DNA from 3 places in the Vibrio sp. QJM3NY_35 genome. Region 2 is predicted to be linked to each of the others. Evidence: predicted binding sites of a transcription regulator. Region 2 holds the regulator's gene; each other region holds the start of a gene.
The links. Region 2 encodes CRP, which controls carbon source genes, mostly activating them, when cyclic AMP is high. Its sites were predicted from a motif close to TGTGANNNNNNTCACA; they were not measured.
Positions count from the first base shown of each region.

Region 1: the regulator CRP is predicted to act here: its motif matches at 4,512-4,527, upstream of AC3CH3_RS12235 (NupC/NupG family nucleoside CNT transporter).
Region 3: the regulator CRP is predicted to act here: its motif matches at 3,375-3,390, upstream of AC3CH3_RS16920 (NupC/NupG family nucleoside CNT transporter).

Region 1 is NZ_CM173507.1:2,725,781-2,736,608, reverse strand. Features, by position in the region: gene AC3CH3_RS12255 (hypothetical protein) at 1-625, opposite strand, end outside; gene AC3CH3_RS12250 (hypothetical protein) at 722-3,223, opposite strand; gene AC3CH3_RS12245 (DUF5363 family protein) at 3,501-3,656, shown strand; gene AC3CH3_RS12240 (TatD family hydrolase) at 3,637-4,467, shown strand; gene AC3CH3_RS12235 (NupC/NupG family nucleoside CNT transporter) at 4,672-5,934, shown strand; gene deoC (deoxyribose-phosphate aldolase) at 6,455-7,231, shown strand; gene deoA (thymidine phosphorylase) at 7,343-8,671, shown strand; gene AC3CH3_RS12220 (phosphopentomutase) at 8,748-9,968, shown strand; gene deoD (purine-nucleoside phosphorylase) at 10,034-10,753, shown strand.
Region 2 is NZ_CM173507.1:3,075,524-3,086,351, forward strand. Features, by position in the region: gene AC3CH3_RS13995 (ABC transporter ATP-binding protein) at 1-1,327, shown strand, start outside; gene AC3CH3_RS14000 (TIGR02444 family protein) at 1,324-1,794, shown strand; gene AC3CH3_RS14005 (hydrolase) at 2,070-3,062, shown strand; gene AC3CH3_RS14010 (YheU family protein) at 3,158-3,370, shown strand; gene AC3CH3_RS14015 (phosphoribulokinase) at 3,448-4,317, shown strand; gene crp (cAMP-activated global transcriptional regulator CRP) at 4,557-5,189, shown strand; gene AC3CH3_RS14025 (2-oxoadipate dioxygenase/decarboxylase family protein) at 5,374-6,165, opposite strand; gene astD (succinylglutamate-semialdehyde dehydrogenase) at 6,379-7,836, opposite strand; gene astA (arginine N-succinyltransferase) at 7,876-8,895, opposite strand; gene AC3CH3_RS14040 (aspartate aminotransferase family protein) at 9,003-10,214, opposite strand; gene AC3CH3_RS14045 (aminodeoxychorismate/anthranilate synthase component II) at 10,679-10,828, opposite strand, start outside.
Region 3 is NZ_CM173508.1:331,713-342,540, reverse strand. Features, by position in the region: gene AC3CH3_RS16945 (HD-GYP domain-containing protein) at 1-168, shown strand, start outside; gene AC3CH3_RS16940 (PTS sugar transporter subunit IIA) at 302-751, opposite strand; gene ulaA (PTS ascorbate transporter subunit IIC) at 748-2,004, opposite strand; gene AC3CH3_RS16930 (PTS sugar transporter subunit IIB) at 2,015-2,284, opposite strand; gene AC3CH3_RS16925 (hypothetical protein) at 2,569-3,045, opposite strand; gene AC3CH3_RS16920 (NupC/NupG family nucleoside CNT transporter) at 3,659-4,867, shown strand; gene AC3CH3_RS16915 (hypothetical protein) at 5,208-5,477, shown strand; gene AC3CH3_RS16910 (class I SAM-dependent methyltransferase) at 5,523-6,140, shown strand; gene AC3CH3_RS16905 (DUF3541 domain-containing protein) at 6,250-7,398, opposite strand; gene AC3CH3_RS16900 (diguanylate cyclase domain-containing protein) at 7,682-9,037, shown strand; gene AC3CH3_RS16895 (DEAD/DEAH box helicase) at 9,201-10,828, shown strand, end outside.

The DNA of each region.
Region 1 (10,828 bases), 350 kb from region 2:
TAAAGAATACAGCTACCTCGTGATAATGAATGTTGGTCCTAGTTTCATTTCTGATATGTCTAGGTCTCGTAGCAGTATCATCTTTAATGTAAAAATCTTGGGTATCTTTTTGGAATCCGATTTCTTGGTTGAATTTGTAAAGAAAGTCAGCATATTGAATCGGGCTCCACAGAGCGCCTACACTATAATCGAATGTGTCAGAGGCTCTATATTCGACGCATAAGTTTGGAACACAAGCATCGAAATCTCTATCCATATAGTTGTAGTTGATATCGCCAAGCAGTGTCCAATTTTCATGAATCAACGTAGCAACAAAAATGCCTGTTGTGATCTCATGTTCGCTGACTTTTACGGTGTTTTCAGTGTAGTACGTATCCCCTTGCCAGAATGAATATCCCAATCCTGCCTGCCAGTATTCTTGAGTATCGACCTCTCCAAAAACGCGCAATTTATCGGTGATTTGGTAGTTTATATTAAGTGTGGCAACTGTTTTTTCGTTGTCTGGATTTTGAGATAAGCTGACGGAAAAGATATCTGTAAAACGCTCAATAGATTCAACAAGAGTGTCATTTGCAGATGAATGAAAAGGAAAGGTGGAAGCAAGTATTAATAGAAGGCGTTTCATATTCAAATTCCGAATCGCTTTCCTTAGCTAGTGAGTAAAAACACCCGATAATAGCGTTCACTATTATCGGGTGAGAGGATTTAACTTGGTTTTAGATTAACCGCGTAAACGTTGTTGAATAGCGGATTTAGCTTTCTGTAGCTTGGTTGGGTCGATAGATTGCACTCTGTCTTTTACGTTGTTTTTAACCGCTGGAGGGAGTGTTACATCACCTCGGTCATTTATAACAATACCGTTCCCAAAAGTGACTGTTCCATTTATTTCATCTATGTAGCCTTCACCCACAATATTTCCGTGGCGATCTTTGATGTGAACGACACCACGGTCATCAGCTTCAGCTATATAGTCAGTCGTATGAGATTTACCATTTACCGTTACAACAATGTTGTCACCTTCTAACCCAGCTGAAATAGTTGGCTTTGCAGGGGCGTCGATTTGTGGCATATCAGCAGGTTTTAGGTGCTCATCGATGAAGTCTTTAGCTGCAGCAATTTTAGAACCGTCGAAGTGTTTCCAATCACCACCATTAATGCTGACATGAACACCACCATCGTGTTTACGCTGGTCGTTAACTTCAACGGTTTTTACACCGTCTTCAGTCACTTTCTCAAAGCGGTAGAAGTCTTGAACACCCGCGCCAATGTCGACACGAGTCCAACCCTCACCGACAATGCCGTTGCCGTATTCTGGGTCAGACAGTTGAGGCATATCAGCAGGCTTTAAGTGCTCATCGATGAAGTCTTTAGCTGCAGCAATTTTAGAACCGTCGAAGTGTTTCCAATCACCACCATTAATGCTGATATGAACACCACCATCGTGTTTACGCTGGTCGTTAACTTCAACGGTTTTTACACCGTCTTCAGTCACTTTTTCAAAGCGGTAGAAGTCTTGAACACCCGCGCCAATGTCGACACGAGTCCAACCCTCACCGACAATGCCGTTACCATATTCTGGGTCGGACAGTTGAGGCATATCAGCAGGCTTTAAGTGCTCATCGATGAAGTCTTTAGCTGCAGCAATTTTAGAACCGTCGAAGTGCTTCCAATCACCACCATTAATACTGACATGAACACCACCATCGTGTTTACGCTGGTCGTTAACTTCAACTGTTTTTACACCGTCTTCAGTCACTTTCTCAAAGCGGTAGAAGTCTTGAACACCCGCGCCAATGTCGACACGAGTCCAACCCTCACCGACAATGCCGTTGCCGTATTCTGGGTCAGACAGTTGAGGCATATCAGCAGGCTTTAAGTGCTCATCGATGAAGTCTTTAGCTGCAGCAATTTTAGAACCGTCGAAGTGTTTCCAGTCACCACCATTAATGCTGATATGAACACCACCATCGTATTTACGCTGGTCGTTAACTTCAACGGTTTTTACACCGTCTTCAGTCACTTTTTCAAAGCGGTAGAAGTCTTGAACACCCGCGCCAATGTCGACACGAGTCCAACCCTCACCGACAATGCCGTTACCATATTCTGGGTCGGACAGTTGAGGCATATCAGCAGGCTTTAAGTGCTCATCGATGAAGTCTTTAGCTGCAGCAATTTTAGAACCGTCGAAGTGCTTCCAATCACCACCATTAATACTGACATGAACATCACCATCGTGTTTACGCTGGTCGTTAACTTCAACTGTTTTTACACCGTCTTCAGTCACTTTCTCAAAGCGGTAGAAGTCTTGAACACCCGCGCCAATGTCGACACGAGTCCAACCCTCACCGACAATGCCGTTGCCGTATTCTGGGTCAGACAGTTGAGGCATATCAGCAGGCTTTAAGTGCTCATCGATGAAGTCTTTAGCTGCAGCAATTTTAGAACCGTCGAAGTGTTTCCAGTCACCACCATTAACGCTAATATGAACACCACCATCGTGTTTACGCTGGTCGTTAACTTCAACTGTTTTTACACCGTCTTCAGTCACTTTTTCAAAGCGATAGAAGTCTTGAACACCCGCGCCAATGTCGACACGAGTCCAACCCTCACCGATAATGCCGTTGCCAAAGTCAGGTGTATCGCCCCAATCAGGAATATCTAAGTCTGGATGGCTAACTTGATCTACTCGGTAAAGCTCGTCTCCATTGATTCCTACTATAAGTTTGCGATCGTTCACGACAATGGTTGCTGTACCATCGTTGTTAAGTGTCACATTGCTTGAATCAACATAAACCTCTTGCCCTGCAAGAGTCACAATATATCCACTGTCATTATCCGCGACTTTCCATGTACCAACACTGTCCATTGAAGTAGTGACTGGAAGCTCTGGGATTGTATTACCGTTGTCAGATGAACTGGAAGATGAAGAACTACTTAACAGCCCTGCAACCAACGCAGCCGAAGCTGCACCAACAGCAGCCCAAGTACCGTTTGATTGTTTTTCATAGGCTACGTCATCTAATGTTGCCGTAGTGCCTGGCGTTGCATTGGCGTATTGTTCGTTTAACTTATACTGAACAGAAGCATCAACAGCTTTCATTTGTCCATCAATAAGCTGAAGTGTTTGTTGGTTGGCTAGCTCAACGTCAACTTGGTAAGGTGCAGCAAAAGTGGGTGCAGCTAACACGCTAGAAATTGTAATGGCTAAGAGTGATGCTTTCATAAAGTAGGATCTCGTTATTTAATGGAGCGTCTTGCTATCAATGCCTCCTTGGCAAGTGCGTTTATTATTTGCTGTGGTGAGATTTTCAACAATATAGCCAGCTAGTGTTGATGCATAAATTTGATTTATACATTTATCTTTTATAGGTTGCTTATTGAACTTAATTATTATTTGTATGTGTAGAGTTGTTTTTATTTATGATTTGGCTCTCTAGGAGTTTGTGTGGATATAAGCGGATTAGAGCGTGTTGTTTTAATTTCAGAGGCTTGAGGTAAGTATGTTCAGTTGGATAAAAGCTTGGATTAAGAAATACGATAAGTGGTGTGAAGAGCTTGGATTAACGCCTGAGAACAAGCGCAGCTGCGTGGCTTATCGTCGTGATCCCCAAGGGAAACAAACAGAGAGTAGGGAAGATGACACAGCAAATAAGTGACTTTCCGCTGTTTGATACTCATTGCCATGCGGATTTTGAGGCGTTTGAGCAAAATATTGTAATTGATCAGGGAGCTACACCTGATCAAAGTATTGATAGCTATCTTAAAGAAGCGAAACAAGCTCAAGTCGAGAAGATTCTTATTCCTTCTATTGGCCAAAGTAACTGGAGGAAGCTCGATAAAATCGCCAAATCTTACTCTAATGTTTACTACGCCTTAGGTTTCCACCCTTACTTTTTAGAGCAAGCCAATGACGAGCAATTCTCAGATCTTCGACAATTACTCTCATCAAAAAGCCGTCAATGCGTTGCGATAGGAGAGTGTGGTCTCGACTTTTTTGTCGATGTCGAGCGGGAGAAACAAGAACGCTTTTTCATCCAACAAATGGAGCTTGCGAAGGCATTTGAGCTGCCTTTGATCATCCATGAGAGGAAGTCTTATAACCGACTTATTGAACTATTAAAGCAGCACAAGTTCACTTTTGGTGGGGTGATTCACGGCTTTTCAGGGAGTGAACAGCAAGCTTTGGCGTGGATCAAGCTCGGTTTCTATATTGGTGTCGGTGGAACGATTACTTACCCAAGAGCACAAAAAACACGCACAACCATCGCAAAACTGCCTCTTGAATACTTGGTATTGGAAACGGATGCTCCGGACATGCCCATGTATGGAAACCAAGGAAATGTTAATCATTCCAAACATTTAGTTACGATCTTAAATGAACTTTTTTTGCTTAGAAAAGAGCCAAAGCAATCGATTGCAGCGCAAATTTGGCAAAATAGCCATCGCTCATTCGGTATATGTGAATAAAATCGAAGGTTTTTGTTTATCGTTTGCGTAAATTGCACTGGGCTTGTGATTTGGCTCACATTTGTGTGTGAATGGTACATGAATCTTCTACGAAAGTGTGAGGACGGCATTACTTTATTAGTGGTCGCATGAGTATAATTGCCTCCGCTTTATAGCCCCATTTTGTAACACGCCAATAAATAACTAATAAGGAAGTCATAAACTATGAGCCTGTTTATGAGCCTAGTCGGAATGGTTGCACTGATCGCAATCGCAGTACTACTATCTGACAACCGCAAAGCTATTAATCTAAGAACAGTGGGTGGCGCTTTCGCTATCCAATTCGCACTTGGTGCATTCGTACTTTACATCCCTTGGGGTCGTGATCTACTTGCAGGTTTCTCTGCTGGTGTAGCAAACGTGATCGACTACGGTAAAGACGGTACTGGTTTCCTATTCGGCAGCCTAGTTAACTTCTCAGTTGACGGTATCGGTTTCATCTTTGCTTTCCAAGTACTACCAACTCTGATTTTCTTCTCTGCACTTATCTCTGTACTTTACTACATTGGTGTTATGCAAATTGTAATCAAAGTTCTTGGTGGTGGTCTTCAGAAAGCTCTAGGTACTTCTCGCGCCGAGTCTATGTCTGCAGCAGCAAACATTTTCGTTGGTCAAACTGAAGCACCTCTAGTTGTTCGTCCATTTGTTCCTAAAATGACTAACTCTGAACTATTCGCAGTAATGTGTGGTGGTTTGGCTTCTGTAGCTGGTGGTGTACTAGCAGGTTACGCATCTATGGGTGTACCTCTAGAGTACCTAGTTGCAGCGTCATTCATGGCAGCACCTGGTGGTCTACTATTCGCTAAAATCATCAAGCCTGAAACAGATACGCCAGATGACAATATCGCTGACGAAATGGACGGTGGCGATGACAAACCAGCTAACGTTATCGACGCAGCAGCAGGTGGCGCATCAGTTGGTCTACAACTAGCACTTAACGTTGGTGCAATGCTACTAGCATTCATCGGTCTAATTGCTCTAATCAACGGTATCCTAGGTGGCATCGGTGGTTGGTTCGGTATGGAAAACCTAACTCTAGAACTTCTTCTAGGTTGGATCTTCGCACCGCTAGCATTCATCATTGGTGTTCCATGGGAAGAAGCAACTATCGCTGGTTCTTTCATTGGTCAGAAGACAGTTGTTAACGAATTCGTTGCATACCTAAACTTCGTACCATACGTTGGTGAAAACGCTCAAGTTGTTGCAGCAACTGGTCAAGTTATGTCTGAGAAGACTCAAGCTATCATCGCATTCGCACTATGTGGTTTCGCAAACCTTTCTTCAATTGCGATTCTTCTAGGTGGTCTAGGTGGTATTGCACCAAGCCGTCGCCACGACATCGCACGTATGGGTGTTAAAGCGGTAATTGCTGGTACTCTATCTAACCTGATGGCAGCAACAATTGCTGGCTTCTTCCTGTCTTTCTAATTAGTTAGAAATCGATATATAGACGCCATAATAATATCGCCCCGTAGCAAGAAATTGCTGCGGGGCTTTTTTGTTTTTAGGCCTGCCGTTTTTAGTATATGCACGCGCTTATGCTTAGATTCGATGTAGGGTCTAGAATGTTTTTTTGAGATACAAACCGTTTGCGTTCTAAGGAGCACTACAATTTATTGATGGATACCTATAATGTATAAGCTAAAGGGATAGGGTGTCTCTGTTGGCAAGAAAGTAACCTCGAAATCAACTCGAACGTTATTCTTCTGGGATTAAGCCAAAATTAGCGATACGCTATAGATGTTAGACACAACATGACTGATTTGTTGTGCCATAGACCAATCTGGTACTGTGCGGTGACAAGGATTGCAATTGGTAGCGAAAGTTATCAAGTCTTCAGGGAACCAAGTCCGTTCATTTGTGGCTACTGAGCATTACTAAAATATCCATCTATACTGGATGGAGGGCGAAGTAGTTAACTATTTGAATATATTGATCGGAGATAGAAATGAGCGATTTAAAAGCAGCAGCTCTACGTGCACTTAAACTTATGGACCTAACTACGCTAAATGACGATGACACTACAGAAAAAGTAGTGGCGCTTTGTCATGACGCGAAGACTGCAGTAGGCAACACCGCTGCAATCTGTATTTACCCTCGCTTTATCCCAGCAGCTAAGAAAGCGTTGCGTGAGCAAGGTACTCCAGAAGTACGCATTGCGACTGTAACTAACTTCCCTCATGGTAATGACGACATCGAAATTGCTGTTGCAGAAACAAAAGCAGCGGTAGCGTACGGCGCAGACGAAGTTGACGTAGTATTCCCATACCGTGCTCTTATTGCTGGCAACGAAGAAGTTGGCTTTGAGCTAGTTAAACAGTGTAAAGCAGCTTGTGGTGACATCACGCTTAAAGTGATCATCGAAACAGGTGAATTGAAAGAAGAAGCACTGATCAAGAAAGCTTCTCAAATCTGTATCGAAGCAGGTGCAGACTTCATCAAAACTTCAACAGGTAAAGTGCCAGTAAACGCGACTCCAGAGTACGCGCGCATGATGCTTGAAGTTATTCGTGACATGGGCGTTGCTAAAACAGTTGGTTTCAAACCAGCTGGTGGCGTACGTACTGCTGAAGATGCAGCACTATACCTAGCAATGGCTGATGAGCTATTAGGCGCTGAGTGGGCAGACAACATGCACTACCGTTTTGGTGCTTCAAGCCTACTAACTAACCTTCTTAATACATTAGAAGTGACAGACCAAACTGCTGATCCAGCAGCATACTAATATCCCAATCGGGTGTAACAAGATTTAGTCTGTTTGGTGGAGTGGCGTTAAGCCACTCCATATTACCTCTTTCCCCTACAAACCATACTCACTAGAGTTTGGGAGGCACTAATGTATCTACCTCAAGAAATTATTCGCAGAAAACGTGACGGTGAAGTCCTAACAGCTGAAGAAATTAACTTCTTCATTCAAGGTGTGGCTAAAAACACGGTTTCTGAAGGCCAAATTGCAGCATTCGCAATGGCTATCTTCTTTAACGAAATGACAATGCCAGAGCGTATCGCACTAACGTGTGCAATGCGTGACTCAGGCATGGTGATTGACTGGAGCCACATGAACTTTGATGGCCCAATCGTTGATAAACACTCTACTGGTGGTGTTGGTGACGTAACTTCTCTGATGCTTGGCCCTATGGTGGCAGCATGTGGCGGTTTCGTTCCAATGATCTCTGGTCGTGGTTTAGGCCACACTGGCGGTACGCTAGACAAGCTTGAATCTATCCCTGGCTACAACATTACACCAACCAATGATGTGTTTGGTGCAGTAACGAAAGATGCTGGTGTAGCGATCATCGGTCAAACAGGCGATCTAGCACCTGCTGATAAGCGTGTTTACGCGACTCGCGATATCACAGCAACAGTTGATAACATCTCGCTAATCACGGCTTCAATCCTATCTAAGAAGCTGGCCGCTGGCCTTGATTCTCTAGTGATGGATGTAAAAGTAGGTTCAGGCGCATTCATGCCGACTTACGAAGCATCTGAAGAGCTAGCGAAATCTATCGTTGCAGTAGCAAACGGTGCGGGTACGAAAACAACAGCAATCCTAACGGACATGAACCAAGTACTGGCTTCTTCAGCGGGTAACGCAGTAGAAGTTCGTGAAGCGGTTCAATTCTTAACAGGCGAATACCGTAATCCACGCTTGTTAGAGATCACTCTAGCATCGTGTGCTGAAATGTTGGTGCTGGGTAACCTAGCTAAAGATTCAGACGAAGCGCGCGAAAAACTGATGGCAGTACTGGATAACGGTAAAGCAGCAGAGTGCTTCGGTAAGATGGTAGCGGGTCTTGGTGGTCCAGCTGATTTCGTAACGAACTACGATAACTACCTAGAAAAAGCAGACATTATTAAGCCAGTGTACGCGCTAGAAAGCGGTGTGGTATCAGCAATGGATACTCGTGCAATTGGTATGGCTGTGGTTGGTATGGGCGGTGGTCGTCGCGTAGCAACTGACAGCATTGATTACGCAGTCGGTTTTGATCACTTCATTCGCCTAGGTGAAGTAGCAAGTGAAGATAAGCCATTAGCAATGATTCATGCTCGCAACGAACAACAGTGGCAAGAAGCTGCAACAGCATTACAAAATGCAATCACTGTGGGCGGAGAATATACAGCAACGCCAGACGTTTACCGTCAGATTCGTTCTGAAGACGTGTAAATAACAGATATCGGTATGCCTCGCGTATACCGATAAACAGAGTTCTGGTGCAAAGAGCAATAAGTTGGTGAAGAAAATGAAAAGAGCATTTATTTTAGTTTTAGATTCATTCGGTATCGGTGAAACAGCGGATGCGGACAAATTTGGTGATGTAGGTTCTGACACTATGGGCCACATCGCAGATCATTGTGACCAAGGTCTTGCAGACAATGCAGATCGTAAAGGTTCACTGACGTTGCCAAACCTGTCTAAGCTAGGTCTAGCGATGGCTCATAAAGAGTCTACAGGTCGTTTTGCTCCTGGTATGGATGCAGACGCTGAGATCATTGGCGCTTACGGTCACGCTGCTGAGCTGTCTTCTGGTAAAGACACGCCATCAGGTCACTGGGAAATCGCAGGTGTTCCTGTACTGTTTGACTGGGGCTACTTCACCGACAAAGAGAACAGCTTTCCAAAAGAACTGACTGACCGCATCCTTGAGCGTGCAGGCCTGTCTGGTTTCTTAGGTAACTGCCACTCATCTGGCACGGAAATCCTAGATAATCTAGGTGAAGAGCACATGAAGACTGGCCTGCCTATCTTCTATACTTCTGCAGACTCTGTTTTCCAGATCGCTTGTCACGAAGAGACATTCGGCCTACAAAACCTGTTAGACCTTTGTCAGATTGCTCGTGAAGAGCTAGAAGACTACAACATTGGTCGTGTTATCGCTCGTCCGTTCATTGGCCCGGGCAAAGGTCAATTCGAACGTACTGGTAACCGTCGTGACCTTTCTGTTGAGCCACCTGCAGCTACCATTCTTCAGAAGTTGGTTGATGAGAAGGGCGGTAACGTTCACTCAATCGGTAAGATCTCTGATATCTACGCGGGTTGTGGCATCACTCAGAAAACCAAAGCAACAGGTATCCCTGCGCTATTTGAAGCAACCAAAGAAGCGATCAATGAAGCGGGCGACAACACTATCGTGTTCACTAACTTCGTTGATTTCGACTCAGCTTACGGCCACCGCCGTGATGTTGCTGGTTACGCAGCGGCACTTGAGTACTTCGATGGTCGCATCAATGAAATCATCGATATGATGAAAGAAGATGATGTGCTTATCCTAACGGCTGACCACGGTTGTGATCCTACATGGCCAGGTACAGACCATACTCGTGAGCACATCCCTGTGATTGTTTACGGTCAGAAGGTGCCAGCCGGTTCTTTAGGCCGTCGCGATACGTTCGCTGATATCGGTCAAAGCTTAGCGTCTTACTTTGGTACATCGCCAATGGGACACGGTACAAGCTTTCTATAATAGTTAACGAAGAGAGAGGGAAACCTCTCTCTTCTTTTTTTGTTTTGAGATTAAGGATATTTTCAATGGCTACTCCACATATTAATGCTGAAATGGGTGATTTCGCTGACGTAGTTTTAATGCCAGGCGACCCGCTACGTGCTAAATACATCGCTGAAACCTTCTTAGAAGAAGTGGTTCAAGTGTGCGACGTTCGCAACATGTTTGGTTACACCGGTACTTACAAAGGTCGTAAGGTTTCGGTAATGGGCCACGGTATGGGCATTCCATCTTGTTCTATTTACGCGACTGAGCTGATCAAAGACTTTGGTGTGAAGAAGATCATTCGTGTGGGCAGTTGTGGTGCAGTGAGCGAAGATATCAAAGTGCGTGATGTGGTGATCGGCATGGGCGCATGTACTGACTCTAAAGTGAACCGTATTCGTTTTAAAGATCATGACTTTGCGGCTATTGCGGATTACAAAATGGTGCGCGCGGCAGAAGATGCAGCCAAAGCTCGCGGTGTCGGCGTAAAAGTCGGTAACCTGTTCTCGGCTGAGCTGTTCTACACGCCAGATCCAGAGATGTTCGAAGTAATGGACAAATACGGCATTGTTGGCGTAGAGATGGAAGCAGCTGGCATTTATGGTGTATGTGCTGAATACGGCGCAAAAGCTCTAACGATTTGTACTGTTTCTGACCACATCAAGACTGGTGAGCAAACGACATCAGATGAACGTCAAACGACTTTCAACGACATGATGGTTATCGCACTAGACTCAGTGTTGCTTGGTGACCAAGAATAATATTGATTTGCCTTAGCTTGATAAGTTAACTGATAACAAAAAGCCCCGTTGCTACCTGAGCGTCGGGGCTTTTTA
Region 2 (10,828 bases):
AGTACTTATCTCGCACGATAGAGACTTCTTAGACCCTATCGTCAATCGTATCGTGCATGTTGAAAATCAACAGCTCAATGAGTACACGGGTAACTACTCATCGTTCGAAACACAACGAGCGCAAAAACTGATTCTGCAACAAGCGATGTATCAAAAGCAGCAGAAACAGATGTCTCACATGCAGAGCTACATTGACCGATTCCGTTATAAAGCTTCAAAAGCTCGCCAAGCGCAGAGCCGTATAAAAGCGCTAGAGAAAATGGAACAAGTGTTACCTGCTCAGTTTGATAACCCATTCAGCTTTGAGTTTAGAGAACCAGACGCACTACCAAACCCAATCATGATGATGGACGAAGTATCAGCGGGCTATGATGACAATCTGATTCTAGAGAAGATTCGCCTGAACCTAGTACCAGGCAGTCGTATTGGTCTGCTTGGTCGAAATGGTGCTGGTAAATCAACGTTGATTAAGCTGCTTTCTGGCGAACTGAAACAGCAAGGTGGTGAGCTGAGCTATTCGCAAGGCGTTAAGATTGGTTACTTTGCGCAGCACCAATTAGAAACACTGCACCCTGAAGAAACACCGCTACAACACATGATGCAGATTGCCCCTAAACATACCGAGCAACAACTGCGTGATTACCTAGGTAGCTTCGGTTTCCAAGGCGAAAAAGCGCTCGATAAAGTAGCCCCCTTCTCTGGTGGTGAAAAAGCGCGTTTAGTATTAGCGCTACTGGTATGGCAAAAACCAAACCTGTTGCTACTCGATGAACCAACCAACCACTTAGATCTCGACATGCGTCAAGCGCTGACTTTTGCCCTGCAGACGTTTGAAGGCGCAATGGTTATCGTATCGCACGACCGTTACCTACTGCGTGCAACTACCGATGATTTATACCTTGTTCACGACCGCCAAGTAGCACCGTTTGATGGTGACTTAAGCGATTACTACAAGTGGCTAACCGAACAGCAGAAAATTGAGCGCAAAGAGGCACAAGCATTGGCACCAGCAAAAGACGGTGCCAACAGTGCAGCAGCGAAAAAAGAGCAGAAACGTAAAGAAGCCGAGTTCCGTAAACTGACGGCACCACTGCGTAAAAAGCTGACTCAATTTGAAAAGCAGATGGATAAATTAACGCAGGCTCTTGAAGAAGCCGAGCAAGAATTATCCGACACTTCACTGTATGAAGCTGAAAATAAGGCTAAACTGAATAAAGTACTCGCTCTCCAAGCGAGCAGTAAGTCACAGCTAGAAGAAGTTGAAATGGATTGGATGTCCACTCAAGAAGAGCTTGAGCAGATGGAACAGGATATGGATAGCTTATGAGCCCAGAGCACGCCCCAATATCACTAACACTGGAACGACTATGGCAATTTAGCCTTCAATATTACAGTGTGCGCGGTGTAAAGGATGCGTGCCTAGCTTTGCAAAACCAATTCCACGGCAACGTCAATCTACTGCTGCTTCTCAAATGGCTTGATGAGCAGCAATTGTCTTTTGCTGAAGAGGAGTGGCACAAAGTACACCAGTGCTTAAGCCGCTCTGAAACCCTGCTTCATAGTTATCGAGAGCTACGTAAACATCTCAAAGCACACGTTGTCGACTCACTATACCGTGAAGCCTTACAGTTTGAGTTACAGCTTGAAAAGCAACAACAGTCCGATCTCGTCGACTGTATAAACTCCCTACAACTTTACGCTAACCAGCAATCACCGCTCGCGTTTCAGTACTGTCGTTTATTAGGAGCAGAAAACCTCTACGACGCTTTTTCTGAACCAGCACCTCAGCCCTAGCTCATTCTCTTTCCTTTTTACTCAATCAAGATCCAAGCTTAACTGCGCCCTGTCTCTCTTCATGTGCATGCACTGACTAATATGCACAATGAAGTTTTTAAGGCACCTAACATTGATATTATTCAACTGGTTACCCATAGCCTGTTTTTGTATCTCGTACAAGTGAAAGCCTTGCGCTTATGCCGAGAATCAACCAAGCTCAAATAAAAACGTGGGCGTTTCACTGCAAGCTCAACACGTTATCAAAGCCCATCAAAGAAGCATGGATCGTTTTTATGACAATATTTACCGCAGCCGCTGGTCTCTCTAATCCGCACTTACAAACCTTAGTGCCACGGTTTATTAGAAAACAGGCGCTGTTTCATCCTCACTGGCAAACCTTAGAAACTCCCGATGGTGACTTTCTTGATCTTGCTTGGAGCGAATCACCCGACGGTGACAACCCAAGCAATGATGATCGAAGTAACAAGCCGATATTCGTTCTATTCCATGGTTTAGAAGGTAGCTTTGAGAGCCCTTACGCCAACGGACTGATGAATGCATTTGCTAAAGATGGTTGGTTATCGGTAATGATGCACTTCAGAGGCTGCAGCGGAAAACCCAATCGCCTGGCTCGCGCTTACCATTCAGGTGAGGTCGAAGATGCGCGCTTTTTCCTAAGACACCTACACGCGCAGTTTCCGAATAACCCTAAGGTTGCGGTTGGCATATCTTTAGGTGGAAACATGCTGGCGAACTATTTAGCTGAGTACGCAGACGACCCATTGCTGTCGGCGGCGACAATCGTATCTGCTCCATTTGACTTAGCGTGTTGCTCTAGTCGCATTGAGCGCGGTTTCTCCAAGCTTTATAAGAAGTACCTGCTCAACTCTCTAAAATCGAATGCGCTAAAAAAAGTTAACTTGCTACAGGAAAAACTTGGCATCACAGCTGAAGCCATCAAGAACATAACCAAACTGTATGAGTTTGATGAACGAATCACTGCGCCTCTGCACGGCTTCAAAAATGCCCAAGACTATTATGCGCAATGTTCTGCGCTGCCTAAGCTCAATAAGATTAAACTGCCGACGCAGATCATTCATGCCAAAGACGACCCTTTCATGACCGATGATGTGATCCCAAAATTCGTTCTGCCCGATAACATCGATTATCGACTGTTTCAAAAAGGCGGCCATGTTGGGTTTATTACTGGCAGCACACTCAAGCCAAGATTTTGGTTAGAAGAAGCCTTGCCTGCCTACTATGAAAGTATCCAAGATTCGGCATAATGACCGAGCCTTAGTAAATAGAAGCAAAACATTACTAAGCACACGCATTTCTACATCAATAAACCTATTTATGAACATAAAAGAGAGAAGTATTTATGATCATCCCATGGCAAGACATTGCACCAGAGACACTGGAAAACCTCATCAAAGAATTCGTGCTGCGTGAAGGCACAGACTACGGCGACGTAGAGGTTTCACTGCAAAACAAGATTGACCAAGTGAAACATCAATTAGCTTCAGGAGAAGTCAGCATCGTGTTTTCTGAACTCCATGAAACCGTTGATATTCAAGTCACAAAACGCTTCTAAGCTGCGCTCATAAAGGAGCCGTGTTATAGTGGTAAACGATTGCTAACAAGTAAGTTACTCAAAAGACAAGGGTTGTCATGTCCGCTAAACATCCAATTATTGCGGTGACGGGTTCATCTGGAGCCGGCACCACCACTACCTCAGAAGCCTTCCGTAAAATGTTCAATATGATGGACGTGAAGGCAGCTTGGGTTGAAGGGGATAGTTTCCATCGCTTCACACGTCCAGAGATGGATGTCGAGATCCGTAAAGCGCGCGAGCAAGGTAAGCACATCAGCTACTTTGGTCCTCAAGCCAACGACTTTGGTGCGCTAGAAGAGTTCTTCCGTAAATACGGTAACGAAGGTACAGGTAAAGTAAGAAGCTACCTGCACACCTTTGATGAAGCCGTGCCTTACAATCAAATGCCGGGCACCTTCACGCCATGGCAAGAGATCCCGGAAAATTCCGATGTGATGTTTTACGAAGGCTTGCACGGCGGTGTGGTTGATGGCGACATTAACGTTTCTCAACACGTCGATTTGCTGATCGGCATGGTGCCCATCGTCAACTTAGAGTGGATTCAAAAATTCGTTCGTGACACTCGCGATCGTGGTCACTCACGCGAAGCGGTAATGGACTCCATTGTTCGTTCAATGGATGATTACCTCAACTACATTACCCCGCAATTTTCGCGCACTCACATAAACTTTCAGCGTGTTCCAACCGTAGATACATCGAACCCACTTAACGCCAAAGGAATTCCAAGTTTAGACGAAAGCTTCGTAGTTATACGTTTGCGTGGCATCAAAAACGTCGATTTCCCCTACCTTCTGGCTATGATTGATGGCTCTTTTATGTCTCGCCATAACACGCTAGTGGTGCCAGGCGGCAAGATGAGTTTTGCTATGGAGCTCATTGTGAGGCCAATCCTGCAACAACTTATCGAAACCGGAAAAATAGGTTAACAAAACGACATTCTGGTTGATTACTTTTCATACCGTGATCATGTGCACAATTTTGCGTAAAAAATCGTAGCTTGGTCACGATTAAAATCAAGAAATAGTACCTGAAAAAGGATACTATTCTTAAACGAAACACAAGATAGCTTGCAGCGCTCAACGAGTGCTCTTATCCTACAAGTCAATCCAGGCTTAGCTAAAATACGGAAAGCGGCAAGCATACCCTGCAGAGGAAGTGAGATATTATGGTTCTAGGTAAACCTCAAACCGATCCAACATTAGAGTGGTTCCTTTCACACTGTCATATTCATAAGTACCCTTCAAAAAGTACTTTGATTCATGCTGGTGAAAAGGCAGAAACCTTGTACTACATCGTTAAAGGTTCTGTGGCAGTTCTTATCAAAGACGAAGAAGGTAAGGAAATGATTCTTTCTTACCTAAACCAAGGCGACTTCATCGGTGAGCTTGGCTTGTTCGAAGAAGACCAAGAGCGTACTGCTTGGGTTCGTGCTAAATCTCCTTGTGAAGTAGCTGAAATTTCTTTCAAGAAATTCCGTCAACTTATCCAAGTGAACCCAGATATCCTAATGCGTCTTTCAGCGCAAATGGCAAACCGTCTACAAGTAACTAGCCAAAAGGTTGGTGACTTAGCGTTCCTTGACGTAACAGGTCGTATCGCTCAAACGCTACTAAACCTAGCGAAACAGCCAGATGCAATGACTCACCCTGACGGCATGCAAATCAAGATCACTCGTCAAGAGATTGGCCAGATCGTTGGTTGTTCTCGTGAGACAGTTGGTCGTATCTTGAAGATGCTAGAAGAGCAGAACCTAATTTCTGCACACGGTAAAACTATCGTGGTATACGGCACTCGTTAATCTCGATTAACTGAGCCAAAAATTTGAAAGCCACCAAATGCGAGTTTGGTGGCTTTTTTGTTTTCTTAAGATCTATAGAGCAGATACGAGATGCGAATAGAACACCTACAGCTTCCAAGCACAAACTGTCTCGAAGCGAAGCGTACTCGCATCTATAGGACAAAATCCGTGCTCGTATCTTTCTTTAACCGTTGGTGCTCTCAAAGATTTTGTCAGCTGATGCTGCAACAAAACCTGTGTAAAGCTCACCGTTGACCATCGCATAACGCTTAGCGAACTCATAGAAGCCCCCAGGAATCATCTCATTGCCTTCAACAAATGAAACTGGGACTTTGTCTGCCATTGTTGATGATTGCTCTAATAAGACCTCTGGAGAGCCTTTAACCTGACCGCCAGATGCATTGATCGTGAAGCCTGACTCGCTCAGGTAGTCATTCACCGCCTGCACTTCATCAAATTCATTTAGCTGGTTCACACTCACCGTAAAGTGGTTTGCACCATATCCATGAGCCGCGAGCCAAGACGCGTATTCGCTCTCTTTTGCGAGCACTTGGAAGTCAGCGAAGCTCAAATCCCAAAGACGACCGCCAAACAAGAACTCATGGCCTTGAAGCTTACTTGCGTCCACTTGCTCAACCAACTTAGCAACGATCTGTTGCAAGTCACTTGAACACTCTTCTACCTTCAACTCACTAATGAACACTTTTGGTTGTTTTGGATCTGGGTGCTCGTAATGTTTAGCCACTAACTTCTTACTCTCAAACAAGTAGTCGCCACACGCCTGATAGCCTAATTCAAGGAAAGGCTTCGCTAATGTTTCAATACCCAAAGGAGCAACATTGAAAGTACGCAGTGCAATGTGATCATTAATCAGCGCTTCGTCTTCTTTCAGCAAGTGATGCACTTTCTCAGCCGATGGACAAAGCCTGTGAATGTAATCGTCCCAAAGTGATTTAAAGAGTAGATCGGGCGTCATGGTGACTCCTTGTCAGAGGTTCTAGCAAGCTAGTAATTTGGATTAGAGAGGGAGAGGCTGAGACACAGAGTCAGCAGCCATCAGCCTGTGACATACTTTTTCTATTATTATCTACCGCCCAATCTAGATGTCGGACGTGATGGAAAAGGGAAGCGATAACACCACTTCCCTATTTCAAACTTAACGCATGAGCCTAGGACTCATTAGCCTAAATTAAAGCTCAATACCCGGGCTAAACGTTGCCGGAAGTTGAGTTTCGCCACCTTCCATTGAAGCCATAGGATAAGCACAGTAGTCCGCTGCGTAGTAAGCACTTGGGCGTAGGTTGCCCGAAGCACCCGGGCCACCAAACGGTGCATCACCACTTGCGCCTGTTAGCTGACGGTTACGGTTAACAATACCCGCACGGATATGGTCCACGAAGTATTCCCATTCAGAATCATCTGTTGATACTAAGCCAGCAGATAAACCAAAACGAGTGTCGTTAGCTAACTCGACCGCTTGCTCTAGCGATTGGTAACGAACCACTTGCAGTAATGGACCGAAGTACTCTTCATCTGGCAGTTCTGCAATATTGGTTGCATCGATAATGCCCGGAGAAACAAACGCCGCTTCACCCGCTTTTGCTTCGACTAGACTTACACCGCCTAACGATTGCAGATTCGCTTGCGCGTCCAGAATGAACTTAGCCGCAGCTTCAGAGATCTGTGGCCCCATGAAGGGTGCTGGCTCAGCGAATGGCTGATCGACACGAATCTTCAAGGTCGCAGCAACGAGCTTATCCAGTAGTTGATCGCCCTTCTCTCCAACAGGAACATATAAGCGACGTGCACATGTACAACGTTGACCCGCACTGATGAAAGCCGATTGGATGATAGTGTATACCGTTGCGTCTGCATCACCGTATTGGTCGCTGATCACCATAGGGTTGTTGCCGCCCATCTCTAGTGCCAGCATCTTGCCCGGTTGGCCCGCGAATTGACGGTGTAGGATATGACCGGTATTGGCACTACCTGTGAATAGTACGCCATCAAGACCTTTAGCATCGGCTAGTGCGATACCTGTCTCTTTAGCACCCTGTACTAGGTTGATTACGCCAGCAGGAAGACCCGCTTCTTGCCATAGCTTCATTGCAAACTCACCCGTCCAAGGTGTCTGCTCTGAAGGTTTGAATACTACGGTGTTCCCTGATAGCAGAGCTGGAACAATATGACCGTTAGGTAGGTGACCTGGGAAGTTGTAAGGACCAAATACCGCCATTACGCCCAATGGACGGTGACGAAGTACAATTTGGTTGCCCGCCGCTTCACGTGAAGCTTCACCGGTACGTTCGTGGTAAGCACGAATAGAGATAGCGATTTTACCCGCCATTGCACCCGCTTCAGTGCGAGTTTCCCAAATCGGTTTGCCCGTCTCTTTTGCGATGATCTGTGCAATCTCTTCGCTGTTCTCTTTTACCTTCTCAGCAAAGTTCAACACGATCGCTTCACGCTCTGCAAAGCTCAATTTTTTCCAAACCAAGAAGGCTTCACGAGCTGCTGCTACTGCAGATTCAACCTGTGCTGGTGTTGCGCTATCACCTTGCCACACTACTTCATTATTGTATGGGCTTACTGATGTCATGGCGTCACCTTGACCTGCCACCCACTGTCCTGCTATCCACTGAGTCATACTTCTATCCTTAAAATCTTCGACAGATAATCGCCGCTCTTACTGAGCCAACATGCGAACGAATTCGCCTTCTTTTACTTCAAGAGCGCTTGCTACTTCAGATGATAAAATCACTGTGTCGCTTGCTTGGTCATACGCGCCTTTCGCGGCTACTGCGCGGAAGTTCTCAAACGAGGTATTACCAATTAGGAAATCTTTAGAGCTAGAATGCTCTGCAATTTGAACCTGTGCTCGAATCGCATGACGCACTGATTCAATGTTTCTTAAATCACACTCAACCGTTGGGCCTGCATCAAAAATGTCGACATAGCCACGGTTAGTGAAACCTTCACGTTCCAACAACTTAAGTGCAGGGCGCGTATTGTCATGAACCTCTCCGATCACCGCCTGAGCTTCTTTGCTCAGTAGGTTCACATAGATAGGCAGCTTCGGCATAAGATCAGCAATGAAGCCTTTCTTACCAATACCGGTTAGGTAATCAGCAAGCGTGAAATCAATCGAGAAGAAGTGCTCTTGCAGCCATTGCCAGAAAGGAGAATTACCTTCTGCATCCGATACACCACGCATCTCAGCAAAAATCGTTTTCGAGAAACGCTCTGGGTGTTCAGCCATCAGTAGGAATCGGCATTTCGACATCAAACGACCGTTCAAACCACCACGGAAGTCAGGGCGCAAGAATAACGTGCAAATTTCACTGCATCCGGTGTAGTTATTACCGAAAGTCAAAAGCTTCACGACGTTATTAACGCCAAGCTTCTGCGAGGAGTGAACCACTTTGCTGATGTGATACGAGTAAAACGGAACATCCCAGCCGATTGAAGCTTCGATTCCTGTGGTACCGGCGACTTCACCCGTTTCAGTATCAAAGCCAACCATTAGGTAGCCTTCATCACCGGGTTCAGTCACGTCTTGTTTGGCAAAGCTGTATTCAGAGTGAGTAATACGGTTAGTTAACAGTTCTTCGTTAACCGGAAGAGATGTGAATCCGTGACCAGATTCAACCGCGCAGGTATGCAGCGCATCGTAATCAGATAATTTTATTGGGCGAACAACTAGCATCAATATTCCCTCCAGATGCAAAATAGGCCCAAAACCAGAAGCTTGGACCTTTAGCAGAACGTCATGGGATCGCTCTATTGGCGATCATTCCTATGACGCCGCTCAGGCTAAACTAGCGTAGCAATTGCTTTGTCTAGTTTTGATAAGCCTTCTTCAATTTCTTGTGTAGTAATAACCAGTGATGGCGTGAAACGAACCACGTTTGCACCCGCAACCAGTACCATCAAGCCTTGTTCGCCTGCTGCTACTAATACGTCACGTGCACGGCCTTGCCACTCTTCGTTAAGCGCAGCACCTAGTAGTAGGCCTTTGCCACGAACTTCACTGAAAATTTGGTACTTATCGTTAATCTTAGCAAGACCATCACGGAACAATGCTTCGCGCTCTTTCACGCCAGCTAATGTTTCAGGTTGGCTAACCACATCAACAACCGCTTCTGCAACAGCACACGCCAGTGGGTTACCACCGTAAGTAGAGCCGTGAGTACCGACTTTTAAATGTGTCGCGAGTTCAGTGGTCGTTAACATTGCACCGATCGGGAAACCACCACCTAGAGATTTAGCAGTGCTTAGAATATCTGGTGTCACACCTAGACCTTGGTAAGCGTAAAAGTTACCCGTACGACCATTACCAGTTTGCACTTCATCAAAGATAAGCAGTGCGTTGTGTTTGTCACACAGTTCACGAACTGTGTTCACGAATTCAGAGGTTGGAGAGATGATACCGCCCTCGCCTTGCAGAGGTTCCATCATGATTGCACAAGTGCGATCAGAGATGTGCGCTTCTAATGCTGCAATATCGTTGTAAGGCAGGTGAGTTACATCGCCCGGTTTAGGACCGAAACCATCAGAGTAAGCTTCTTGACCACCGACCGTTACGGTAAAGAAAGTACGACCGTGGAAACCTTGTTTGAATGCAATAATTTCAGATTTCTCAGGACCGTGAACATCCGCCGCCCAACGACGAGCTAGCTTTAGAGCTGCTTCGTTCGCTTCCGCGCCAGAGTTGGCAAAGAATACTTTTTCTGCAAAACATACATCGGTTAGCTTTTTCGCTAGACGCAGTGCAGGTTCATTGGTCATCACGTTACTTAGGTGCCAAATCTTGTTTGCTTGCTCAGTAACGGCGTTAACCATCGCCGGGTGACAGTGACCCAAACAGCTCACAGCGATACCACCAGCAAAGTCGATATACTCTCGGCCTTGTTGGTCCCAAACGCGTGCGCCTTCCCCTTTTACCGGGATCATTTCCATTGGGTTATAACAAGGTACCATCACCTCATTAAACAGACTACGTTCTACTTTATTTTCCACTGTCATCGTACATTCCTTCTCGATACCGCAAGCTTCGCAAATAAGCGTAATGGTTCATAAGTGAGACAAAGATATTTTGTCTCGCCATAATCCCGCTGCAGCATTATATTTACATTTAATTAACCTTTTCAATAGTAGATTATTCTTTAGCCATCCCTTACAACCAGCTAAACGTCACTACCTATGACTATTTATGCATCAATTAATCTGTTTTATGAAGCTTTTTTTACCTAAACGTATAATCAGCAACAGCAAAGCCTTACTGACATTGCGGTATATTGGGTTCGAGACGAAATAACGCGAATAATTTTGCATAGGCTAAAAACTTAGCGAAGCGAGAGAGAAATGTTATAAAAAGTGATCGGCGTCAGAGGGAGAGAGGTGCGTAAAGCCCGAATTTAAACGCTTAACGAATGGGCTGACAGGTTTAACTGGCTTATTTAGAGTGAGAAAGGGGCAAATTTAAACACTTAGCGTGCTAGGAAGTTAGCAAGAAGCTGGTGTCCTTGCTCTGTTTTAATCGATTCAGGGTGAAATTGCACCGCATCAATCGGCAAGGTTTTGTGTTGATAACCCATGATCTCATCCATGCTGCCATCTTCAAATTCCGTCCAAGAAGT
Region 3 (10,828 bases), on a different replicon from region 2:
ACTCAGTCTCGCCCTTATCGTGCAGGTATGACATTAGAAGAAACACTCGCTATTTTGACGGACCACGTTGATAATTTTAAGTTGGATCGAGAAGTGTTTGAGTGCCTTAATAAACACGCGCAATATTGCTTTGAATTATCAACAGATAAACGAATGTACGCGTTTTAACGCCATTAAATGTTTTCGAGGTGTGATGCCTAAATTCATACTCGGTCGAAATGACGAAGCACCAGAAACAGAAAAGCGATAGCCGAGGCTATCGCTTTTTTCATGGGGGCTTATCAGGATCTTTAGATCGAGATTAGTATCGCTTTAAGATCTCGATGATCGCTTGCTCAGTTTCCGCTGCGATGATGGCATCAATGTCATCATCATTCTGGAACAACTCTGATAGCGCCATAATCGTATGGATGTGGCTATCTGAGTCCATCGCTGCCAGAGTAATCGAAAGGTAAACGTCACCGTTGTCTTCTGACTCTAAATCAACACCCTTCTTGAATACCGTTACTTGCAGTGATGCTTCGTTCACACCATCTTCAGGGCGAGCATGAGGCATCGCAATCTTTGGTGCTAGAACATAGTACGCGCCAATGTCCTTATGCTTTTGCTTGATAGCTTCAACATAGCTTGCTTCAATTTTGTTGCTCGCTAGCAGTGTTGAACAAGTCACATCAATTGCCGCATCAACCGTTAGGTTTTCTTCAGAGTTGATGATAACGCCTTGGTTACCAATTAAATCGAATAAGCTCATGAAACAATCCACCCTAGGATAAGACCAACAACACCGAAGTCGAAGTCAGCAAACGTTGTCGCTTCAAGACCAAGGCCACCCAGTACTGGAAGCAGTAGCATTGGTAGGAAAGAGATACACAGACCTTGCGTGAATGAACCAAGAACTGCACCGCGTAGACCGCCTGTCGCATTACCGTAAACGCCTGCTGCACCACCTACGAAGAAGTGTGGAACAACGCCCGCTACAATGATTGTCCAGCCAAGCGCGCCTTGAACTGTCATTGCTAGTAGACCAGCAGCGAAAGAACAAAGGAAACCGATAAGTACCGCGTTTGGTGCTACAGGGAATACCATAGGGCAGTCTAGAGCAGGTTTTGCGCCCGGTACGAGTTTGTCAGAGATACCTTTGAATGCAGGAACGATTTCAGCTATCAGCATCTTCACACCTTGCAGTACGATGTAAACACCACCGGCAAATACAAGAGACTGCATGAAGGTGAATACTACCCAGTTTTGACCGCCTGATACTGTTTCAACAAAGTCACCGCCAGCAACAATTGAAGCAAACATAAAGAAGATGGCCATTGTTGTTGCTACAGCAACGGGCGTATCACGCAGGAACATTAGGCTCTTAGGTACGTTGATGTCTTCTGTTGATTTTGAAGTGTCACCAAACTTGCTACCAATGTAACCCGATACTAAGTATGAGAACGTTGAGAAGTGACCCATCGCCAGCTGATCGGTACCCATCACTTTCTCTGTGTATTTCTGAGCAAGTGCAGGCATGATAACCATCAGTGAACCTACAATGATCGAGCCGATTGCGACTAGAGCAGTGCCTTCGATGTTAGCTGTAGACAGGATTACCGCTACCAGCATAGACATGAACATTGTGTGGTGACCCGTTAAGAAAATATATTTTAAAGGAGTAATACGAGCCAATAAAATATTCACAACGAATGCGAAGAACATAATTAGAGCCATTTCATAACCGAATGCTTCTTGTGCTAATGCAACAATTGCTTCGTTATTTGGAATAACACCACTTACGCCGAATGCTTCAGTAAATACAACTGAGAAGTTATTTAGTGCGCCAACAAGAGCACCAGCACCAAAACCTAAAATTAGGAAACCCATTACGGTTTTAATTGTGCCTTTTAGAATGGTAGAAACATCTGCTTTTTGTGCAACTAGGCCAATAAAAGCAATTAAACCTACCATGATCGCCGGCTCTTTTAATAAGCCGAGCATGAACTCGAAAAAGTTTTGCATAATTTTGACCTTACATGAAAGTTTTTAGTTGTTCTTCAATTGATGCTTTGTCAAAAATATTTTTAAGGCTGATGATGTTCTCTTTACCAGCGTCTTTTAGTTGGTTTGCAACGTCTGTTGCTGCAACCCAAATATCCGCATTGCTTGATGCTGCAGATGATAGATCTTCGTGATCAACTTCTGCTTCGAAACCGATTTTTTTAGCGACTTCTTTTACTGCCATTTCCATCATTAGAGAAGTACCAAGGCCGTTACCGCAAACTACAAGAATCTTTTTCATAATATTTGTCTCAATTGGATTTTAGGGGTTGAGAAACTTCGTTCTCTTATTGTGTGAGAGCATAGTAATGGAAATATTCAGATTTCAATAAGATCTTCATCACAAAGCTAAAATGAGATTGTGATGGAGATCTCGTTAATTTGTAGTAAAGATCCAGAGTGAGACTTTGATCAAATTTAACTTTTCACTCGAATATGCAACGTATTTTATTGAGAAAGGCGGGCTTAATTAATTTTTATATCAGAATATAAATCTATAGAGGCTTTATTGTAGAAAATAGAGAATTAATCGTATCGACCGTAGTCAGTAAGCATTTTCTTAAGCATGCTATTAACGTCTTTGGTCTTTTTATTTCTTTTAGTCAGTTGGCTAAGAGAGGTTGGTTTTGGCGAGGTAACATTTTCACTGTCAACTTCTTCAGTTTTATCTTTCATTTTCTGTACGGCAGGCAATAACATTCTAATTTCTTCGTTATTGGCATTGGTCAGGACGACAATATTTTCAGATTCAACTTGGGTTATGGTTAATATCCCGTGTTTAACCGATTCAACCTTTTCACCAATCATAATTGATTCAGGCGCAACAGAACGATCGGTGAGTTGACCTGTACGTAATTTTGCCGCACTAATAGCGCGGATATTTCCGGTATTTTCAAACGCGACAATAACAGTATAGGTATTATAATATTCAACTACTGTCACATAGCCGTGTCTATTTGTTTTGAATCTAGCTCCATTGTTCATGTCGTGCGGAGCTTCCATTTTCTTCACGTGTTTCCTCTCTTAGTCTCGATGGCTGTTATATCTAATCAGCTCTATTGGTATTTTATAGATAATTATTTGGTGAGATCACACAAAGTATATACGCATCTAAACTTAAGATGAATCTTGAAGTCTCGGGAAATGAGGCAGAGCACAGAAAAGCAGTAAGAATCACACAGAATTAACCGAGAGGTTACGCTCACATACTTAAAGACTTAACATTACAAATTCAACTCCCTACAGATTGTTTACAGTTTTGAAGCACGGAAATGACGACAAACAATGTATTTTGCTTAATCCTTGACCGCGCGATCGTTTGCGTCAAAAAATGTGATGAAAGTCTCACTTAACTGTTTATACTTCTTTTCCGGTTTTAAGCCGGTGCTTAGCCAATACAAGCCGTCACATGGATATGTGAATGACCCCACGGACCGGACCAGCTACGTTCCACTGCTTGTATAAGGTGATTTTTTACATGAACAACTCGTTGTTACATTCGCTAACCCTGTTAGCTCCTTCATCGCGTAGCGTTTTGCTTGCGGTTCTTTGTCCTGTTCCTTTGATGTCATTTGCTTGGCTCATGCTCACTCTTTAAGGATTACTAGGACACATTATGAATATTCTATTTGGTTTTGTCGGTGTTCTTGCACTGATTGCTTGCGCGTACCTGCTATCTGAAAGTCGTTCTTCAATTAACTGGAAAACGGTCTCTCGTGCACTATTACTTCAAATCGGATTTGCAGCCTTAGTATTGTATTTCCCATGGGGACAATTGGCGCTAACAAGCCTAAGTAATGGTGTTTCTAGCCTGCTTGGTTTTGCAGACGTTGGTATCGCATTCCTTTTCGGTGACCTTGCTACTGAAGGCTTCATTTTCGCGGTTCGCGTGCTTCCAATCATTATCTTCTTCAGTGCTTTGATTTCTGCGCTTTATTACTTAGGCGTTATGCAAAAAGTGATTCAAATCTTGGGCGGAGCGGTGCAAAAACTGCTGGGTACAAGTAAAGCTGAATCTCTGGTTGCTACAGGTAATATCTTCCTTTCTCAGGGTGAGTCTCCTCTCCTTATTCGTCCCTTTTTAAAGTCTATGACTCGTTCGGAACTGTTTGCTGTAATGGCCGGTGGTATGGCGTCGGTAGCGGGTAGTGTACTTGGTGGTTATGCTGGCCTTGGTGTTGAGCTTAAATATCTTATCGCTGCAAGCTTTATGGCGGCTCCGGGTAGTCTGTTAATGGCAAAGATCATTGTTCCTGAGCGCAGCACACCAAGTGACTACGATCATATCGAACTCGATAAAGCTGACCAAAGCAACGTGATCGATGCACTGGCAAGCGGCGCAATGAACGGTATGAAGGTAGCGGTAGCCGTTGGTACTATGTTGATTGCATTCGTGAGTGTGATTGCGATGGTGAACACGGGCCTAGAAAGCTTAGGTGAAACGTTTGGTTTTGCGGGTATTACGCTGCAAGCTATCTTCGGTTACCTGTTCTCACCACTAGCATGGCTGATCGGTATCCCGAGTGATGAAGTATTGATGGCGGGTTCTTACATTGGTCAGAAGATCGTAATGAACGAGTTTGTTGCTTTCATCGACTTCGTTGAGAACAAAGCATTGCTATCTGAACACAGCCAAGTGATTGTGACGTTTGCTCTATGTGGCTTTGCTAATATCGGCTCTATTGCGATTCAGCTGGGTTCTATCGGTGTGATGGCGCCAGAGCGTCGTGCTGAAGTTGCTAACCTAGGTTTGAAAGCGGTAGCTGCTGGTACGCTAGCAAACCTAATGAGTGCATGTTTAGCGGGTATTTTCATCTTGCTTTAAGCTAGATTCAGCTAAAGCGCCTAAATTGAGTAAAAGCGGATATCTTGCTTACGGAGTTAACGTGAGGAGGGGGTCCGCTTTTTTGTGCCTGTTAATCAGGCTAAATCTGGTTTTGGCTGTCGACTGTGATTTGTCTATAGTGAGTAAAAGCTCACTCGGAAGAGTAATAGAGCCACGTTCTTTTATCCGATATACTTGAATATCATCAGGTTGCGTTTAATAGCATTCGGCTTCAATTAAGAAAATCCGGTTTCTATTAAGAACACTCGGTTTCGATTAAGAATATTCCGTTCCGACTAATAGTACGGCAACCAAGATTAAATTAACCAAGGGTCTCTCCATGAACATTCGCGTTCTCATCGGTCTTATTGTTACCTTCATTGGCTTGTTTGCGATGGTTTACCTAATTGCTGGCGGCGCTCAGTTTCCTATCTACCAGTGGCCAAAAGAGGCTTATCTCGGTTTGGTGTTCAGTGTCGTGTGGGGGGCAGGTGTCGCAGCGTCTGTAGCGTATTTCTTCTCGGCATTGGTATTTGTCACTGTTGCCGTGGTTTGCTATGCGATCGGTTATAAAATTGGTGGGCTCTTTTCTTCAAGTTCTAAAGCTTAATCTTATCAAGGTGTGCTGATGTTCATTGAAGTAGGGCTGATTTGAATGCACTGGCTCGATCGTTGGAAGGTGTATCGCTATCATCGAAAACAGACTAACCGCTCGAATGGCGACAAGGCTAAAGCTTTAGGTTGGACTAGCGAAGAGAGCCAGTTGTGTCGCTTTGAAGTCATTGCACGGTCGACTGATTTTGAGAAGAAGAGTGTTTTGGATCTGGGGTGTGGCTATGGAGAGTTGTTTGAACTGCTCGATAGCATTTACCACATTCAATCATACACAGGCGTTGATCAACATGCCGATTTTCTAAAACAGGCCAAGCAAAACTACACGGAAGCTCGCTGCAAGTTCATTGCGGGTGACATGAGTAATATAAACCTAGAAGCACATGATGTGGTTATCGCCAGTGGCTCATTGAATTATATCTCTCGCGACTCGGATTATCTGACAAACATGATTACTCGCATGTATGAATTGGCGAATCAGACGGTGATTTTTAATCTTCTCGACTCAAGCCAGTATCCTTCGCGTAATACCTTGATGAGTTATCACCCTCAAGGTGTCTATCGTTTCTGTAAAACGCTCTGCGATGATGTCTATTTAATGGAGGGCTATGCAGAAGGGGATTTCACGATAGTGATGAACAAAGCCGTGTCAGGAGCTTGATGGATGGCTGTTCTCGGTTTTGAACATATATTATTAATAGACATCAAAAAGCCGCAGGCCTCGAAGGGTATGCGGCTATTTTGTTCTATAGAGACCCAGTTAGGTGTAACTATTTACTCAATGGCTGGTTTTCAATGAGCCCGTAAGGAATCGTTGTAAATACTTTTGGGTTGCCCTTGAACGTCGGTGCTTCGTTCACTTGTTGCCAATCGAGCAACATGATCGCAAGCACGTTGCGGTGTTCACCATACTCCAGGTCAAAATCGCCAGCAATTGAAGGGATCATGCCTTGTTTCTCATCGATAGATGCTTGAATCGCGAGTCGAGTTTTCTCTACTACTGGATCATCTTCTAAACCTGCCAATAAGAAGATTAATCCAACCTCGGCAATCACATCTTCTTTCGCTCGAAGCAGAATCGTATCGATATTTTCCCTAAAGTAATCGTAGATCCATTGATGATCTTGTTCGCTTACTTGATGCTGATAGTATTCAGAATCGCCAAAGATGACGTGTGTCATACCATAGATCTTGTTGCCGAATTGCTGGCTTGAGAGCTTTTTATCTTTATCGTCTGGGTACGCTTTCTTGAAGGTATCGACGAAATCATCAACGACATCCTGTTCACCTAGCTGGCGCAGCCAGTATACCTGATTAGCTAATTGAGCCGCCCACGCTTTCACCATGTCTTCATTAGTCACGTATCGTGAGAAATCATAGCGACGAATGATTTCGCGCAGCTTGGCATCGTTTTTGTGCTCTAAACCGTACTCATTGGCACGCGCCATAGAGCCAAGAAGATCAACGCCAAGGTAGAGGTATTCTGGCATGTGCTTGGTGATGTTGTAGCGTCGAACACTGCGCTCATCGCTATCGCCAACATAAGATGCAACGCGCTTTTCTGAGTAGAGTACGATTTGTTCCATGGTTTGAACGTCATTCGACAGGGCGTTGAGCTTGCTTGCCACTCGTGCCATGTCACTCCATACCGCAGCAGAATACTTATCATCTAATGTCTGGCGATACATGCGTAGTCCGTAGTGACCCTCTTTGAATGCAGGCAGGGTGTAAAGTTGGCTTTCGTAGGTAGCGCGAATGAGGTCAGCTGATTGCTTGAAAGATTGTTCTTGAGAATTGAGCGAATCGGCTTGGGATTGAATACTCGATACATTTGTCGCCAGAGCGTTCTCTTGTGCGTGAACAGCGACCGTAATTGAGGCCGATAGTAATGTGCACAGTGTAATCGTTTTTAGCTTCATGTCGTGAGGTACCAAGCTGATTAATAGTCTATGTAAAATAACATCGATGAATCCTTTAATGTAAGGTTTGAGTCAATACAATGTAAGCTTTATAAGGTTTACTAACCCTTTTTGATTAAGTAATTAGTATAGTTAACAGGCCTGAAGTGATGAATGGCACAATATTTGATAGATAGTAGACGTTAGTATAGATTTTTAGTGACTTAGCGGCATACTGGAGCAATAAGCCAGAAATGAGCCGTTATAAGGCAGTATATAGAACAAAAGTGTTAGAGGTTCGTAAATGCCAAGTGGTTCTAGCAAGCAGTGGTCTGCCAAAATAGTATCTTTTCTTTTTTTCCTTACGATAGTAGGCGCGATTGAGTTTTTTCACGCCAAGCAATTAACTTTTCTTAAAAACGAATCGTATTCAGAGGCAAAAAAGCAACTATCCATTATTCGTTCTCGGATTGAAGTCGCGATCGTGTCGGATATGTATATCCTCAATAATTTCTCGACTTTAGTGACCATTAACCCTGATGGTGAAGTGAAAAACTGGGACAAGATTGCTGAGAATATCATTCAAGATGGCTTCCATATTCGACTTATCGCACTCGCCAAAGACGACATTCTAAATTTTGTTTACCCTCTGGAAGGTAATGAGCAGGTCCTAGGTATTAATTATCGCGATCACCCAAACCAATGGGAGTCTGTAGAGATAGCTCGTAATCTTGGCAATACGTTTATTGCGGGTCCCTTTGAGCTGTTTCAAGGAGGGCAAGCTCTTATTACACGTACTCCGATCTTCCGAGATCCGCCTTTCAATCAAGATTACTGGGGTGTATCCAGCGCTGCTATTGGCTTAGACGAGCTGTTTGAAGATGTCGGAATCGGGAAGATCGAGAACAAGTATCAACTTGCGATACGTGGTAAAAACAGTTCAGGTAAAGATGGCGCTGTCTTTTATGGTACTCAGGATGTGTTCGATAATGCGTTTGCCACCGAACAGGTAAGTTTCCCATATGGTGGTTGGTACCTTGCTCTTTCTGGTAACGAACATGTATTAATGGATGAACCTTGGTACCGAATCCAAGCGGTAAGGCTAGTAGGTTATTCCATAATGATAGTGCTGGCGTTTGCCTTCTTTACTATTTATCGCCTGTACCGCATTGCAGATAGCCGCTCAATGCATGATGAGCTAACGATGTTACCGAATCGTCGATACTTCATGTATAGCCTCAAGCAGGCCTTTAAAACTACTCAAAAACAGCGATCGAGAACGTTTGCCGTTGTAAATATCGACCTCGATGGGTTTAAAGCGATCAATGACACTTATGGTCATGCAGCTGGCGATCAGGTATTGATCGAGTGTGCAAACCGAATTAGGAGTGAACTACGAGTTTCAGATATCGTCGCAAGGATAGGCGGTGATGAGTTCTTAGTTTTATTGCCACGCATCATTGATGATCAACACGTATCGTCGATCGTGACTAAACTACGAAAGGCGATGTGCGCGGCGCCAGTTGTGTACGAAGCGCACTCTATTTATCTCAGAATCAGTGTGGGTTGGGTTATTCACAATAGTAACTACAATAATGTCGATGCGCTCTTGAAAGCCGCTGATGAAAAAATGTACGAACAGAAGCGACAAGTTATCTAGGTTGAATTTTAGCTGCGATTAGAATTTAGTTGCTGAATGGGGGGAAAAGCCTCAGAATACCGCGCTTTGCTCCGTATCAATGTATTTGATGAGCAAAAGCTGAAGCAACGCACTTTTTAACGTGTTGCTCATACTAAATGTTATTCAACTGAGAAAATAATCTATGAGTTTTACCTCCCTTGGCCTTTCTGAACCGATCCTTAAAGCTATTGAAGCACAAGGTTACGATAAGCCATCACCAATACAAGAGAAAGCCGTGCCAGCTGTCCTAACGGGCAAAGATGTTATGGCCGCTGCTCAAACAGGTACAGGTAAAACTGCAGGCTTCACGCTACCTATTCTTGAAATGTTATCGAAAGGTACTCGCGTACGTCAGAACCAAGTTCGTGCGCTCGTGCTAACGCCAACTCGTGAGCTTGCTGCGCAAGTGAATGGCAGCGTAGTGAAGTACGGTATTAACTTACCGCTGACTTCGACGGTAGTGTTTGGTGGTGTGAAGATTAACCCTCAGATGCAAAAACTGCGTAAAGGTAGTGACGTGTTGGTGGCAACACCTGGTCGTCTACTTGACCTATACAACCAAAATGCAGTGCGTTTTGACCAACTAGAAATCCTAGTGTTAGATGAAGCGGACCGCATGCTAGACATGGGTTTCATCCGCGATATCCGTAAGATCTTAGCTTTCTTGCCTAAGAAGCGTCAGAACCTACTGTTCTCAGCGACGTTCTCTGATGATATCCGCAGCTTAGCGAAAGGCTTGGTGAACAATCCTGTTGAGATTTCAGTAAGCCCTGCAAACTCAACGGCAAAAACGGTTGAGCAAAGCATCTACCCAGTAGACAAAAAGAAAAAGAGCGCAATGCTAGCGAAGCTAATCAAAGATAACGATTGGCGACAAGTGTTGGTGTTCAGTAAGACGAAACACGGTGCTAACAAGCTTGCTCGCTTCCTTGAAGAGCAAGACATCACTGCGGCACCTATCCATGGTAATAAGAGCCAAGGTGCACGTACTAAAGCCTTAGAGAACTTCAAAACAGGTAAGGTACGAGTACTTGTTGCAACTGATATCGCCGCTCGTGGTATCGATATCCCGCAACTGCCTCAAGTAGTTAACTTCGATCTTCCTCATGTATCAGAAGACTATGTACACCGTATCGGTCGTACTGGCCGTGCTGGTGAAGTAGGCAAAGCGATTTCATTGGTTTGTGCGGATGAAGTGGGTGAACTGTTTGGTATCGAGCGTCTTATTCAACAAGTGCTAGAGCGTCGTGAACTGGAAGGTTTCTCTCCAGTAAACAAGTTACCTGAGTCTCGCTTGGATTCACGTCCAATCAAGCCTAAGAAACCGAAGAAAGCAAAACAGCCACGTGAGCATGCTGATGGTCAACGCTCTGGTGATAACGCTCGCGGGCACAAGCCAGCAGGTAAGAACAAGCGTCATGTAGCTGGCAATGGCTCAGCGCCAAAACGTAAGCCAACATCAGGAAAGAAACCGGCTGAAAACAACTCAGCTGCGACAGGTGAAGATAAATCAGTAAGAAACAACGGTAGCAACTTTAAGCGCGGTAGTGCGGGCAATAAACCTGCTGCAAATAACGCGGATTCTCAGAACACTCTGAGCAAACCAAGCGGTGCGGGTAAATCTAACGGTACTGGTAAGCCAAACAACGCGGGTAAACCTGCAGGTAAGCCGAAGAAGTCTGGTTACGGCGGTAGTTACGGCCCAAGCAAGTCGTCAAATAAGCCGACAGGCAACAAGCCTTCACCGTCGAGAGGCCGCTCTAAGCCAAC